4 regions of the Streptomyces sp. R818 genome follow, and region 1 is predicted to be linked to each of the others. Evidence: riboswitches for the same ligand, from Rfam matches in the RefSeq annotation. Region 1 holds a riboswitch; each other region holds the start of a gene.
The links. Region 1 has a riboswitch for cobalamin ahead of N5I75_RS32645 (ABC transporter substrate-binding protein). Riboswitches for the same ligand answer to the same signal wherever they lie in the genome.
Positions count from the first base shown of each region.

Region 2: another riboswitch for cobalamin. It lies ahead of N5I75_RS31625 (ABC transporter substrate-binding protein); the one in region 1 lies ahead of N5I75_RS32645 (ABC transporter substrate-binding protein).
Region 3: another riboswitch for cobalamin. It lies ahead of N5I75_RS02475 (ribonucleoside-diphosphate reductase subunit alpha); the one in region 1 lies ahead of N5I75_RS32645 (ABC transporter substrate-binding protein).
Region 4: another riboswitch for cobalamin. It lies ahead of nicT (Nickel transporter NicT); the one in region 1 lies ahead of N5I75_RS32645 (ABC transporter substrate-binding protein).

Region 1 is NZ_JAOCNE010000014.1:239,718-243,014, reverse strand. It holds gene N5I75_RS32655 (CbtA family protein) at 1-751, opposite strand, end outside; gene N5I75_RS32650 (CbtB domain-containing protein) at 774-995, opposite strand; cobalamin riboswitch at 1,033-1,182, opposite strand; cobalamin riboswitch at 1,290-1,431, shown strand; gene N5I75_RS32645 (ABC transporter substrate-binding protein) at 1,462-2,520, shown strand; gene N5I75_RS32640 (FecCD family ABC transporter permease) at 2,517-3,297, shown strand, end outside.
Region 2 is NZ_JAOCNE010000014.1:19,984-23,280, reverse strand. It holds gene N5I75_RS31635 (arginine deiminase) at 1-1,155, shown strand, start outside; gene N5I75_RS31630 (nucleotidyltransferase domain-containing protein) at 1,168-1,659, opposite strand; cobalamin riboswitch at 1,738-1,930, shown strand; gene N5I75_RS31625 (ABC transporter substrate-binding protein) at 1,968-3,026, shown strand; gene N5I75_RS31620 (FecCD family ABC transporter permease) at 3,023-3,297, shown strand, end outside.
Region 3 is NZ_JAOCNE010000001.1:554,936-558,232, forward strand. It holds gene mctP (monocarboxylate uptake permease MctP) at 1-950, shown strand, start outside; cobalamin riboswitch at 1,075-1,203, shown strand; gene N5I75_RS02475 (ribonucleoside-diphosphate reductase subunit alpha) at 1,329-3,297, shown strand, end outside.
Region 4 is NZ_JAOCNE010000013.1:66,108-69,404, reverse strand. It holds gene nicT (Nickel transporter NicT) at 466-1,557, opposite strand; cobalamin riboswitch at 1,589-1,813, opposite strand; gene N5I75_RS29770 (inorganic diphosphatase) at 1,842-2,345, opposite strand; gene N5I75_RS29765 (GNAT family N-acetyltransferase) at 2,433-2,936, opposite strand; gene rho (transcription termination factor Rho) at 2,981-3,297, opposite strand, start outside.

The DNA.
Region 1 (3,297 bases):
TCCCTGCGGGGACCGCGTGGCCGACCGCGGCGGGCCGGGGCTTGAGCAGGCGCTCGGCCAACTCGCCGAAGAGCAGGCCGAATCCGGTCCACAGCGTGATCTGGATGGCGAGGGCGGAGAGCCTGAAGCGCCAGAGCACAGCGGCCGGGAAGTGCTCGGGCACCTCGTTGATCACGGGCAGGAACTGGAAGGCCAGGCCGATGACGACGGCGAAGCCGAGGACCGCGACCACGGTGGCCCACCAGGTGCCCAGACGCGGGGCCAGCCGCTTGCCGAGCATCGTCGCCGCGACCGCGATGAGCACGCTCAGCACCATCATCAGGAAGTACAGCGTGGTCCGCTTGCCGATGGTGTCGGGGTTGCCGACGGCCGGCGGGTTCGCGGGGTACTTCAGGAACGGCACGACGTAGACCGCGAGCAGGGCGCAGCCGGACAGCAGCAGCGCCGTGGCGCGCGGGCCGAAGCGGCCCACCCGGCCGAGCGCGAAGCAGTAGGCGAGCGCCGCGATGCCGCCGAAGGCGACCCCGTAGACGAGGACGCCGGTAGCGAGTCCGGCCGTGGACTGGAGGCTGCGCGAGACGAGTTCGACCTCGTCACCGTGCGAGTGACCGGCGTGGGCCTCCTCGAAGCCGATCGCCTTGTCGACCATCGGCTCGCCGAGCCAGTAGGCGATGACGAGGGCGAGCACGCCCGCCGCGAGACCGGCGAGCATGCCCCGAACGAGCAGGCTGCGTACGGTGGTTGAGTTCATGAGCTGTTCGGTGTCCCTTACGTCAGTGGCAGGGGAAGCCGAGCAGGTGGCGGGCGTCGTGCACCCACTCATGGACGTCCGCGCCGCTGAACACGGAGGTGGCTCCCTGTTCGGCGCCGACGAAGTACAGAAGAACCAGCATCAGGACACCGAAGAACACGGCCCACGGGGCTATGTCCTTCAGGGGGAGCTTGGCCGGTATGACAGGGGTGGTGGCGGTCGGCTGGGCGACGTGCTGCGCCATGGCAGGGCCTCCTCGGGAGTTCGCGTCCCATCTCGGTGGTGCACAGGGACGACAGCCACGGGTCTGACTCACGGGACACAGATGCTGTCCCGTATCACAGTGGCGCGACCGTGCCGGGTTCTCACCGGCTTCCGTCGACCGTCGTCGATAACGAAGAGACGGTATCGCCTGTCGCGTTCATGGCCAAGACCGGCAGAACCACCACGTTCGGCGGCGAGGTCGATGCCGGCGACACGATCGTCCTGGATCGGGGCTCCCGACCCCGATCCGACCCGATTCCCTGGTTTGCCTTGTCATTACGTACGATCACCGGGTCAAAGCCGCGGCAGGAGCCAGGAAGCCGGTGTGAGTCCGGCACGGTCCCGCCACTGTGACCGCGCGCGTCTCGAAGGGCGTACGCGGAAGTCAGGTCACTGACCTGTCGCGGGCCCGATCCGAGGAGCGCGGACTCCGCAGGAGGCTTCCCATGCACGACGGTCACCACCGTTCCCTTTTCTCGTTCTCCCCGTCGGCCGCGGCCGCACGCGGGCGGCGTCCGGCGCGTCTCGCCGCGGCTGCCACCGCGCTGTCGGCGATCCTGCTGACAGCAGGGTGCAGCTCATCGGGCACGTCCGCCGACTCCCCGAAAGCCGGGGCCTCGGCGGCGAAGGGCTTCCCCGTCACCGTCGACAACTGCGGTGTCAAGACGACGTACACGAAGCCGCCGTCCCGCGCGGTGACGATCCACCAGCACCCGGCCGAACTGATGCTCTCGCTGGGCCTCAAGGACCGGATGGTCGGCACCTCGTATCCCGACTCGGCGGTTCTGCCCGCTCTGCGCAAGGACTTCGCGTCGATCCCGCAGCTGTCGAAGGAGGCACCGTCGTTCGAGAAGGTCCTGGACACCGATCCCGACTTCGTCTACGGCGGGTACGCCAGCGCGTTCGCGGAGAAGGAGGGACGCTCGCGCAAGGCGTTCCAGGACGCGGGCATCGACACCTACCTCAACCGGGAGAACTGCGCCGGGAAGAAGGGGGTGACCATGCAGGACACGTATACCGAGATACGCACGATCGGCAAGATCTTCGGCGTCTCCGACCGCGCGTCCGCCCTCGTCTCCAAGCTGCGCGGCCGCGTCGACAAGGCGAGCAAGGCCGTGCGGGACGCGGACGACGTCTCCGTGTTCGTCTACGACAGCGGCGACAAGTCCGCCTTCACCGCGGGCGGCAAGGGCCTGGGCAATGAACTGATCAAACTGGCGGGCGGCAAGAACGTCTTCGCCGACCTGGACGACGTGTTCGGCGACGTCTCCTGGGAACAGGTCGTGGACCGCAAGCCCGACGTCATCGCCATCTACGACTACGCGGGCACCAGCGTCGCGCAGAAGAAGAAGTTCCTGCTCTCCCAGCCCGCACTCGCCGACGTGCCCGCGATCAAGAACAAGCGTTTCGTGGTGCTGCCGCTGACCGACACCCTGGTCGGCGTCCGGTCGGCGGACGCGGTGGGCGACCTGGCGCGCGGGCTGCACCCGGACAGCTTCAAGTGACCGCTCCGGCTGTCGCGAAGGCCAGGAGTTCCGCCGCGGTGAAGGCGGGCCGCCGGGGTTCGTTCGTCCTCACCCTGGTGGTACTCGGCGTGCTCCTGCTCGCCTCCCTGACCGCCGGGCTCGCTCTCGGCTCGGTGCACGTGCCGCCCGCCCAGGTGTGGGGCATCGTGACGCACGCGCTCGGCGTCGACTGGTCGGAGCCGACCTGGACGCGGGCGCGGGAGACGATCGTCCTCGATGTGCGCGGGCCCCGCGTCCTGCTCGGCGCGGTCACCGGCGCCGGCCTCGCCGTCGTCGGTACGGCGTTGCAGGCACTGGTCCGCAACCCGCTCGCCGAGCCGTACCTGCTCGGGGTGTCCTCCGGCGCCTCACTCGGCGCGGTCGCGGTGATCGTGTTCGGGGTGAGCCTGTTCGGGGCGGTGTCCCTGTCGGCGGCCGCTTTCGCCGGAGCGCTGGGGGCGCTCGTACTCGTCTACGCCGCCGCCCGCACCGGCGGCCGCATCACCTCCCTGCGGCTGATCCTGGCCGGGGTCGCGGTGGCGTCGGTGCTCAGCGCCCTGTTGAACCTCCTGCTCCTGACCACGGACAACGGCAACGAGGCGCGCACCGTCCTCGCCTGGACGCTGGGCGGTCTGGGCGGTGTGTCCTGGGGGTCGCTGTGGCTGCCGGGGCTGGCCCTGCTGCTCGGCATCGCCGTCCTCATGGTGCAGGCCCCGAACCTGAACCTGCTGCTCGCCGGGGAAGAGGCCGCCGCCACTCTCGGCCTGGACGTCGCAC
Region 2 (3,297 bases), 220 kb from region 1:
ACCCCGACCAACTCCGACGACCTCCTCTTCGACGACGTGATGTGGGTGGAGAACGCGCAGCGCGACCACGCCGACTTCGTCAACAAGATGCGGCAGCGCGGCATCGAGGTCGTCGAGCTGCACGAGGTGCTCGCGCAGACGATGGCGCTGCCCGAGGCGAAGGACTGGCTGCTCGACCGCAAGATCGTCGCCAATCAGGTGGGGGTCGGGCTCATCGACGACACCCGCGCCTTCCTGGAGACGCTGCGGCCGGAGAAGCTCGCCGAGTTCCTCATCGGCGGGCTCGCCACCACCGATCTGCCGGACGAGTACCGCTCCGCGTACGTGTCGATGGCGCGCGAGTCCAGCGGAGTGCGCGAGTACCTGATGCCGCCGCTGCCCAACACGCTCTACACGCGCGACACCACCTGCTGGCTCTACGGCGGCCTGACGCTGAACCCGCTGTTCTGGCCCGCACGCCACGACGAGACCCTCCTGATGAAGGCGGTCTACCGCTTCCACCCGGAGTTCGCGGGCTCGACCGTCTGGTGGGGCGACCCCGAACAGGGCTGGGGTCAGGCCACGTTCGAGGGCGGCGACATCATGCCGGTCGGCAACGGCGTCGTCCTGATGGGCATGAGCGAGCGCACCTCGCGGCAGGCGATCACGCAGGTCGCGACCGCCCTGTTCGAGAAGGGCGCGGCCGAGCACGTCATCGTCGCCGGGATGCCGAAGCTGCGCGCGGCGATGCATCTGGACACCGTCTTCACCTTCGCCGACCGGGACATCGTCACGCTCTACCCGCGGATCATGGACTCGGTGCACACGTTCTCGCTGCGCCCCAGCGACAAGGCGCCGGGGCTCGACATCACCGACGAGGGGACGACCCCGTTCGTCGACGTCGTCGCGCGGGGGCTCGGCCTGCCGGGGCTACGGGTCATCGAGACCGGCGGCGACGTGTACGCCTCCGAGCGCCAGCAGTGGGACAGCGGCAACAACGCGGTCGCCCTGGAGCCCGGGGTCGTCGTCACCTACGACCGCAACACCCAGACCAACACGCTGCTGCGCAAGGCGGGCGTCGAGGTCGTCACGATCGTCGGCGCGGAACTCGGCCGCGGCCGGGGCGGCGGCCACTGCATGACATGCCCGATCGTCCGCGACCCCGTCTCCTACTGAGGCGCCGCCCGGTCAGAAGTGCGTGGCGATGCCGAAGACCCGGCGCAGCTGCGCCATGTCGTGCCGGTCGCGGTCGGCGGGCTCGTAGCCCTGGTGGAAGCGCACCTGCTGCTCGGCCGAGAGGCACGGGACCGGCTCCCCCGCGATCGTGCCGGTGACGAAGACCTCCGCCGGGTAACGGAACGGCCGCTCCGGGTCGAGCGAGGACTGCTCGGCCGACCCGTCGGCGGCGAAGCGCAAGGGGTGCAGGTCGAGTTCGCGGCCGTCGGGGTGGGCGAGGACGAAGCGCGCGGGGCGCCAGTCGAGGGTCTCGGCGAACCCTGCGCCGGTGAGGGCGGCGAGCACGGCGGGCTCCTGCTCGTGCCGGTGCATGAGATCGAGGTCGCGGTGGTCCCTGGTCTCTTCGCCGACGAGGGCGTCGATGCCCCAGCCGCCGCCGATCCACACGTCCGCCCCGGCCTCCCGCAGCAGGGCGAGGACGCCTCGTACGTCGTCCGCTGTCATCACGCGAGGCAGGCTAGGCGGGCGGGGCGCGGGCGGCGAACGGATTTCGGGGGCGTGGGTGGGCCCGTGATACGTTCCGTGAGCCAGTCGTACCTTTGTGCGTTCTGTAGGGAGCGCGTACGGGTCAGGGAATCCGGTGAGAGTCCGGAGCTGACGCGCAGCGGTGAGGGGGACGGGCGGGGCCACTGCCACTGAGCCGGTCGACGGTTCGGGAAGGCGCTCCGCCTGGACGATCCCGAGTCCGAAGACCTGCTGGCGGCCTCCGGACCGAGACCCGGCCGGGGGTGAACCGTAGGCCGGCTCCGCGTATGGGCCCTGGACGCAGAGGAACCCCCGTGCCCTTCGCACGTCGACTCCGCCACTTCGCACCGCTGTGGGCGGGCGCCCTTCTCCTGACCGCGTGCGGCGGTGGCGACGGCTCCGCCGACGCCGCCCAGGGTGCAGGCGCCGCCGTCACCCTCGACAACTGCGGCGCGACGGTCCGCGTCGCGCACACCCCGCGCCGGGCCGTCGCCCTCGACCAGGGCTCGGCGGAGATCCTGCTCTCGCTCGGGCTCGCGGACCGGATGGTCGGCACCGCGACATGGACCGACCCTGTCCTCAAGGGCCTGGAGAAGGCGAACGCGAAGGTGCCGCGCCTCGCCGACCGCTACCCCTCCTTCGAGAAGGTCCTCGACACCGAACCGGACTTCGCCGCCGCCTCCTTCCAGTACACGATCGGCAAGGGCGGCGTGGCACCGCGCGACAAGTTCGAGAAGCTCGGCGTGCCCACCTACCTCTCCCCCAGCGACTGCGCGGGCAAGGACAACAGCGGGGACGGCGACGGCGTCCGCACCAGCGCGCTGACGATGGACACGGTCTACGGCGAGATACGTGACCTGGCGCGGATCTTCGACGTCGAGGAGCGCGGCGAGAAGCTCGTCGCTCAGCTCACGTCCCGGGTCGACAAGGCGACGACCGGGATCGACGCCGACGGCGTGAGCGTCCTGTACTGGTTCGCCAACTCCGACTCGCCCTACATGGCGGGCTGTTGCGGCGCGCCCGGCATCGTCACCAAGGAACTCGGCGTGCGCAACGTCTTCGACGACACCCACGAGGAGTGGCCGCAGATCAACTGGGAGACGGTCGCGGACCGCGACCCGGACGTCCTCGTCATCGGCGACCTCACCCGCCGCTCCCAGTCCGCCGAGTCCGCCGCGCAGAAGATCAGGTTCCTGGAGTCCGACCCGGTCACCAAGAACATGACGGCCGTGCGCGAGAAGCGGTACGTGCTGCTCAGCGGGCAGGCCCTCAACCCCACCATCCGCACCGTCGAGGGCGTGGAGAAGGTGGCCGCCGCGCTGCGCGAGTTCGGCCTCGACAAGTGACGACCACGGTGGTCCGCCCCGCCCTCTACTGGGCCGCGGCCCTCGCGGCGCTCTGCGTATCGGTCGCCGTCGCCATCACGATCGGGCCCGCGCACATCCGCGTCGCCGACGTGTGGTCGACGGTCGGCGCCAGGATCGGCTGGGGCACCTCGGACCTCTCCCCGATCCGCGACGGCATCGTGTGGAACCTGCGCCTTCCGCGCACCCTGCTCGCGGCGGTCTGCGGCGCGGGCCTCGCCGTCTGCGGCACGGTGCTGCAGGCGCTGCTGCG
Region 3 (3,297 bases), on a different contig from region 1:
TCGCCGCGGCGGGCGAGAAGTTCGAGCAGCTCAATCCGGCGACAGGGAAACCCGTCGGGGCGCTCGCGCCGGGCGAGGCGGGCCACTGGACGTACGCGACGCTCGCGCTCGGCTCGGCGCTCGCGCTGTTCATGTACCCGCACTCGATCACCGCGACGCTCTCCTCCAAGAGCCGTGACGTGATCCGCCGCAACACCACGATCCTGCCGCTGTACTCGCTCATGCTGGGCCTGCTCGCGCTGCTCGGGTTCATGGCGATCGCGGCCGGGATCAAGGTGCAGAACGGGCAGTTGGCGATCCCGCAGCTGTTCGAGGACATGTTCCCCGACTGGTTCACGGGTGTCGCGTTCGCCGCCATCGGCATCGGCGCGCTCGTGCCCGCGGCCATCATGTCCATCGCCGCGGCGAACCTCTTCACGCGCAACATCTACAAGGACTTCATCAAGCCCGACGCGACCCCGGCGCAGGAGACCAAGGTCTCCAAGCTCGTGTCGCTGCTCGTGAAGGTGGGCGCGCTCGTCTTCGTCCTCACCATGGACAAGACCGTCGCCATCAACTTCCAGCTCCTCGGCGGCATCTGGATCCTGCAGACCATGCCGGCGCTGGTCGGCGGCCTCTTCACCCGCTGGTTCCACCGCTGGGCGCTGATCGCGGGCTGGGCGGTCGGCATGGTGTACGGCACGCTCGCCGCGTACGGGGTGGCGTCGCCGACGCAGGCGCACTTCGGCGGGTCCTCGAAGGAGATTCCCGGCATCGGGGAGATCGGGTACATCGGTCTGACGGCGTTCGTGATGAACGTGATCGTGACCGTCGTCCTGACCTTCGTCCTGAGGGCGGCGAAGGCCCCCGAGGGCATCGACGAGACGTCGCCCGGCGACTACACGGCCGACGCCGGCGACAAGGGCGTGCAGACGGACCTCCCGGTCGTGGGGGCGGGCTCCGGCCACTGATCCAGTCGTACGTTCCTTAGGACGGGCCCCTCTGCTTGCGCGGAGGGGCCCGTCCTCGTACGTGCCGCTGAACGACACGGCCGACACAAGATATGGGCCCGTCACTCGCACCCGGCACAACATGTATGCTCGCTCTCGCTGCAGCCGCAGGGGAATCCGGTGCAAATCCGGAACTGTCCCGCAACGGTGAACGTAGCGCGCATACCGCCGCGCCCGCGTGAGTCCGACGACCTGCCGCAGCCCGTCCGAGCCGTCCGGCCCGGACGGAGATGACGTCCGGGCCTCGCGGAATGGGCCGGTGACGACGGCGCCCCCCTGCGTGCGCGCCCGAGCCACTCCTCCCCGCAAGGCCCCGAGCCGAGCGAGGGAGAGCCCCCAGTGACCATCGCGCCGCCCGCCGAACCGGTCTCAGCCGCAGAAGAGCAGGACGCTCCGGGCACCGCGCTGCTGCGCACCCTGACCGAGCTGACCGCCGACCTCCCGGGCGCCGACCCCGGCCGCGTCGCCGCCGCCGCGCTGCGCGGCCGCAGCGCCCGCGCCGACGAGGCCGAGCTGCGCGAGCTGGCCACCGAGGCCGCCGCCGGGCTGATCTCCGAGGACCCGGTCTACTCCCGGCTCGCCGCCCGCCTGCTCACGCTCACCATCGCCGCCGAGGCAGCCACGCAGGGGGTCACCTCCTTCACGGGGTCGATCGCGGTCGGCCACCGGGAGGGCCTGATCGCCGACCGCACCGCCGAGTTCGCCCGCGTACACGCGACGCGGCTCGACGCGCTCATCGACACCGGCGCCGACGACCGCTTCGGCTACTTCGGCCTGCGCACCCTGCACAGCCGTTACTTGCTGCGCCACCCGATCACCCGCCAGGTCATCGAGACGCCGCAGTACTTCATGCTGCGCGTGGCCACCGGTCTGGCCGAGGACGATTCCGTGCGCGCCCTGGGCGAGGTCGCCGACCTCTACGGCCTCATGAGCCGCCTGGACTACCTCCCCTCCTCCCCCACCCTCTTCAACTCCGGCACCCGTCACCCGCAGATGTCGAGCTGCTACCTGCTCGACTCCCCGCTCGACGAGCTGGACTCGATCTACGACCGCTACCACCAGGTGGCCCGCCTCTCCAAGCACGCCGGCGGCATCGGACTCTCCTACTCCCGCATCCGCAGCCGGGGTTCGCTGATCCGGGGCACCAACGGGCACTCCAACGGCATCGTGCCGTTCCTGAAGACGCTGGACGCGTCGGTCGCCGCCGTGAACCAGGGCGGGCGCCGCAAGGGCGCCGCCGCCGTCTACCTGGAGACCTGGCACTCCGACATCGAGGAGTTCCTGGAGCTGCGCGACAACACCGGCGAGGACGCGCGCCGCACCCACAACCTCAACCTGGCGCACTGGATCCCCGACGAGTTCATGCGCCGCGTCGCCGACGACGGCCCCTGGTCGCTGTTCTCCCCGGCCGACGTGCCCGACCTCGTGGACCTGTGGGGCGCCGAGTTCGACGCCGCGTACCGCGCTGCCGAGGCCGACGGCAAGGCGCAGAAGACGATCCCCGCGCGCGAGCTGTACGGCCGCATGATGCGCACCCTCGCGCAGACCGGCAACGGCTGGCTGACCTTCAAGGACGCCGCCAACCGCACCGCCAACCAGACCGCGGAGCCCGGCCACACCGTCCACTCCTCGAACCTGTGCACGGAGATCCTGGAGGTGACGGACGACGGGGAGACCGCTGTCTGCAATCTGGGGTCGGTCAACCTGGGCGCCTTCGTCGTCGACGGAGACATCGACTGGGAGCGGCTCGACGAGACGGTCCGCACCGCCGTCACCTTCCTCGACCGCGTCGTCGACATCAACTTCTACCCGACCGAGCAGGCGGGCCGCTCCAACGCCCGCTGGCGCCCGGTCGGCCTCGGCGCGATGGGCCTCCAGGACGTCTTCTTCAAGCTGCGCCTGCCCTTCGACTCGCCGCAGGCGAAAGCACTTTCGACGCGCCTTGCCGAGCGCATCATGCTCGCCGCGTACGAGGCCTCCGCCGACCTGGCCGAGCGCAACGGCCCGCTGCCCGCCTGGGAGAAGACCCGCACCGCGCGCGGAGTCCTGCACCCCGACCACTACCCCGACGCGCAGGTGACCTGGCCGGAGCGGTGGGCCGCGCTGCGGGAACGGATCGCCGCCGTCGGCATGCGCAACTCATTGCTCCTCGCCATCGCGCCGACCGCGACGATCGCCTCCATCGCGGGCGTCTACGAGTGCATCGAGCCGCAGGTCTCCAACCTGTTCAAGCGCGAGACGCTCTCCGGCGAGTTCCTCCAGGTCAACTCCTACCTGGTCGACGAGCTCAAGCGGCTCGGCGTCTGGG
Region 4 (3,297 bases), on a different contig from region 1:
CCGTGCCCGCGTGCCGGGCTGCCGGTACGTCCGCGCCGGGCGCCTCCCCGTTGTTCTCGCCGGACGGGACGGGGGCCTCGGACGAGTCGATGGCTACGGTCACGTAGGTGCTCCTGAGTGCTCGGGCGCGGGCGGTTCGACCCGATACCTTATCGCCCCGGGCACCTCCGACCGGGTGAGGCCCGCCCTGGCCGGGCCGCCCCGGGAGAACTCACCCCGAGCCCAGCGAAGAGCGAAAAGGTGCCGGGCCCGCCGATTGCAGCTCCCCCCACTGCGACCGGCGGGCCCGGGCCTCGACCGTGCGCCGCGGCGGGAGAGCGAGGGCACGGGAGGCTCTGCTGAGCAGTATCCCCAAGGCGCGGGCCGGGGCAATCGGGCCATGTGACCCTCCTCACTGGGCCGAACGGCCCGCATTCGCGCGCCCCGCCGGACACACGCGCCCCGGAGCCCGACTCCGGCCCCGCCTCAACCGCCCTCGGCGACCCGTGCCGACCAGCGCTGCTCGACCTTGGCCAGACGCCAGTAGGCGAGCGCCGCCGCCCACACCGCGACGAACAGGCCGACGATGACGTACCCCACGTTGTCGAGGTCGAGCCCGGCGATCCAGCCGGTCACCGCGTCCGTGAGGGCGAGTTTCTCGCGCAGGACACCGACCAGCTCGATCGTGCCGATGAAGAACGCGACCGCGATCGACAGACCGGTGATCGTGAGGTTGTAGAACACCTTGCGCACCGGGTTGGAGAACGCCCACTGGTACGCGAAGTTCATGAACGTCCCGTCCAGCGTGTCGAACAGACTCATGCCCGCCGCGAAGAGCAGGGGCAGGCAGAGGATCGCGTACCAGGGCAGCCCGGCCGCGGCCCCGCTGCCCGCCATCACCATCAGGGTCACCTCGGTCGCCGTGTCGAAGCCGAGGCCGAAGAGGAAGCCGAGCGGGTACATCTGGCCGGGGCGGGTGATCGACCTGGTGAAGCGGCCGAGGATGCGGTTCATGAAGCCCCGCGAGTCCAGGTGTTCCTCCAGCTCCCGCTCGTCGTACGAGCCTTCGCGCATCGCCCGGAACACCTTCAGGATGCCGAGGAGCGCCACCAGATTGAGCGCCGCGATCAGGTACAGGAACGTGCCCGACACCGTCGTGCCCACCACGCCCAGGACCTGGTGCGTGGTGGACTCGTCGTTCAGGAGCACACCGGCGAGCGCCGCGCCGCCCGCCACGAGCGCCGCCATCGCGACGACCACGCTGGAGTGCCCGAGCGCGAACCAGAACCCGACCGACACGGGCCGCTTGCCGTCCGCCATCAGCTTGCGGGTGGTGTTGTCGATCGCCGCGATGTGGTCGGCGTCGAACGCGTGCCGCATCCCGAGCGTGTACGCGGTGATGCCGAGTCCGATGCCGAACGCCTTGTCGCCGACCTCGTAGTGCTCGGGGACGACGAGAAGGAACAGCACGCCGAACGCGACGACGTGCAGCGCCGCGATCACCGCGAGGAGACCCGCCGTACGGACGGTGTCCTCACGGCGCCAGCGGAAAGTCGCGGGGGTTCCGGGCAGGGTCATGCCTTGATCACGCTCCAGCACCTCGTGGATCACTTCGTGAGATGCCGTGGCCGGTCTCCTGGCTTACGGGCATGGCGCGCCGCTCCTGCCTTCCCAGCCGCCCGGAGGCGGCCAGTGGCGCGGTGGAACGGCGTGCTCCGCACCGACCCGGAAGCGGGACGGCACGGAACCCGATCACAGTGGCGAGGGCCGCTCCGGACTTGGCCCCGAAGGGCCGTCACCGGTCTTCCCGAGCACCACGGCCCGCCCACCTTAGAGGACGGGCCGCGCGCTGCTCCGGGCGGCTACCCCTCGCGGCGCTCGCGCGCCCGCCCGATCTCCTCGTACGCCTTCTCCCGGCCCTCCCAGTGCGAGCCCTCGACGGACTTGCCGGGCTCCAGGTCCTTGTAGACCTCGAAGAAGTGGGTGATCTCCAGGCGGTCGAACTCGGGGAGGTCGTCGATGTCCTGGGTCTCCGCGTGGCGCGGGTCGTGCGCGGGCACGCACAGGATCTTCTCGTCCGGGCCCTTCTCGTCGCTCATCACGAACATGCCGATGGCCCGGCACTCGATGACGCAGCCGGGGAACGTCGCGTCGCCGGTCAGCACCAGCGCGTCCAGCGGGTCGCCGTCGCCGCCGAGGGTGCCTTGTACGTAGCCGTAGTCCGCGGGGTACTGGGTCGAGGTGAACAGCATCCGGTCGAGCCGGATCCGCCCGAGTTCGTGGTCCATCTCGTACTTGTTCCGGGAGCCCTGCGGGATCTCCACGATCACGTCGAACGCGTCGCCGCGCGTCTCGCTGCCGCCCAATGTGGCCTCCTTGCCCCATTGCCGCCCGCTCGAATTGCCACCGAGTGTGCGCCGCGCGGGCCGGGGGCGGAAGCCCTTCGACAGGCCCTAGGACAGCCCCCGGCCGGAGGGGCCGATGGGGAAGACGAGTTCCGGCCGGTCCCATGCGACGGCCGGGGGCCGTGCGACGGCCGTGCCCGTGCGGTGCGCCCCGACGCTGCGGTAGAAGCCCTCCGCCGGCGGGTGCGCGACGACGCGTACGTGGTCCAGGCCCGCGGTGTGCGCCTCGTCCCGCATGTGCGCGACGAGCAGGCGCCCGATGCCCATTCCCTGCGCGTCGTTCGCGACGAACATCAGGTCCAGCTCCGGCGGGGCGAGGAGCAGGGAGTAGAAGCCGAGCACGCGGTCGTCGGCGAGCGAGGCCGCGACGAAGACCCGGTGTGCCTCGATGTAGTCGGGGCCCACCCGGTAGTCCGCGACCATCGGCGCGTACGGGCCCTCGTAGGCGCGGGAGCCGCGGACGAGCCGGGTCAGCCGTCTGGCGTCGCGCGCGGTGGCCCGGCGCACCGTGACGGCGGGGTCACCGCCACGCCGCGTAATGCTCGATGTCATGCGTCGAGTATTACGTATCTGATCGCGGACCCGGCAATCGGCGGTCAGCCCGTGGGCACGGTCGCTTGGACCTGGCGCAGGAACGCGGCGTTGTCGGGGGTGTGGCGCAGCCTGTCGAGCAGCGCCTCGTAGGAGGAGTGGCCGTCCCGGTCCCGCAGCGCCCGGCGCAGTCCGCGCTCGGCCGTCAACTCCGTCGCGGAAAGCAGGAGTTCTTCGCGGCGCGTGCCGGAAGGGGCGAGATCGACGGCCGGGTGGACGCGGCGGTCGGCGAGCGAGCGGTCCAGGCGCAGCTCCATGTTGCCGGTGCTCTTGAGCTCCTCGAAGAAGTAGTCGTCGGCGCGGGAGCCGGTGTCGACGAGGG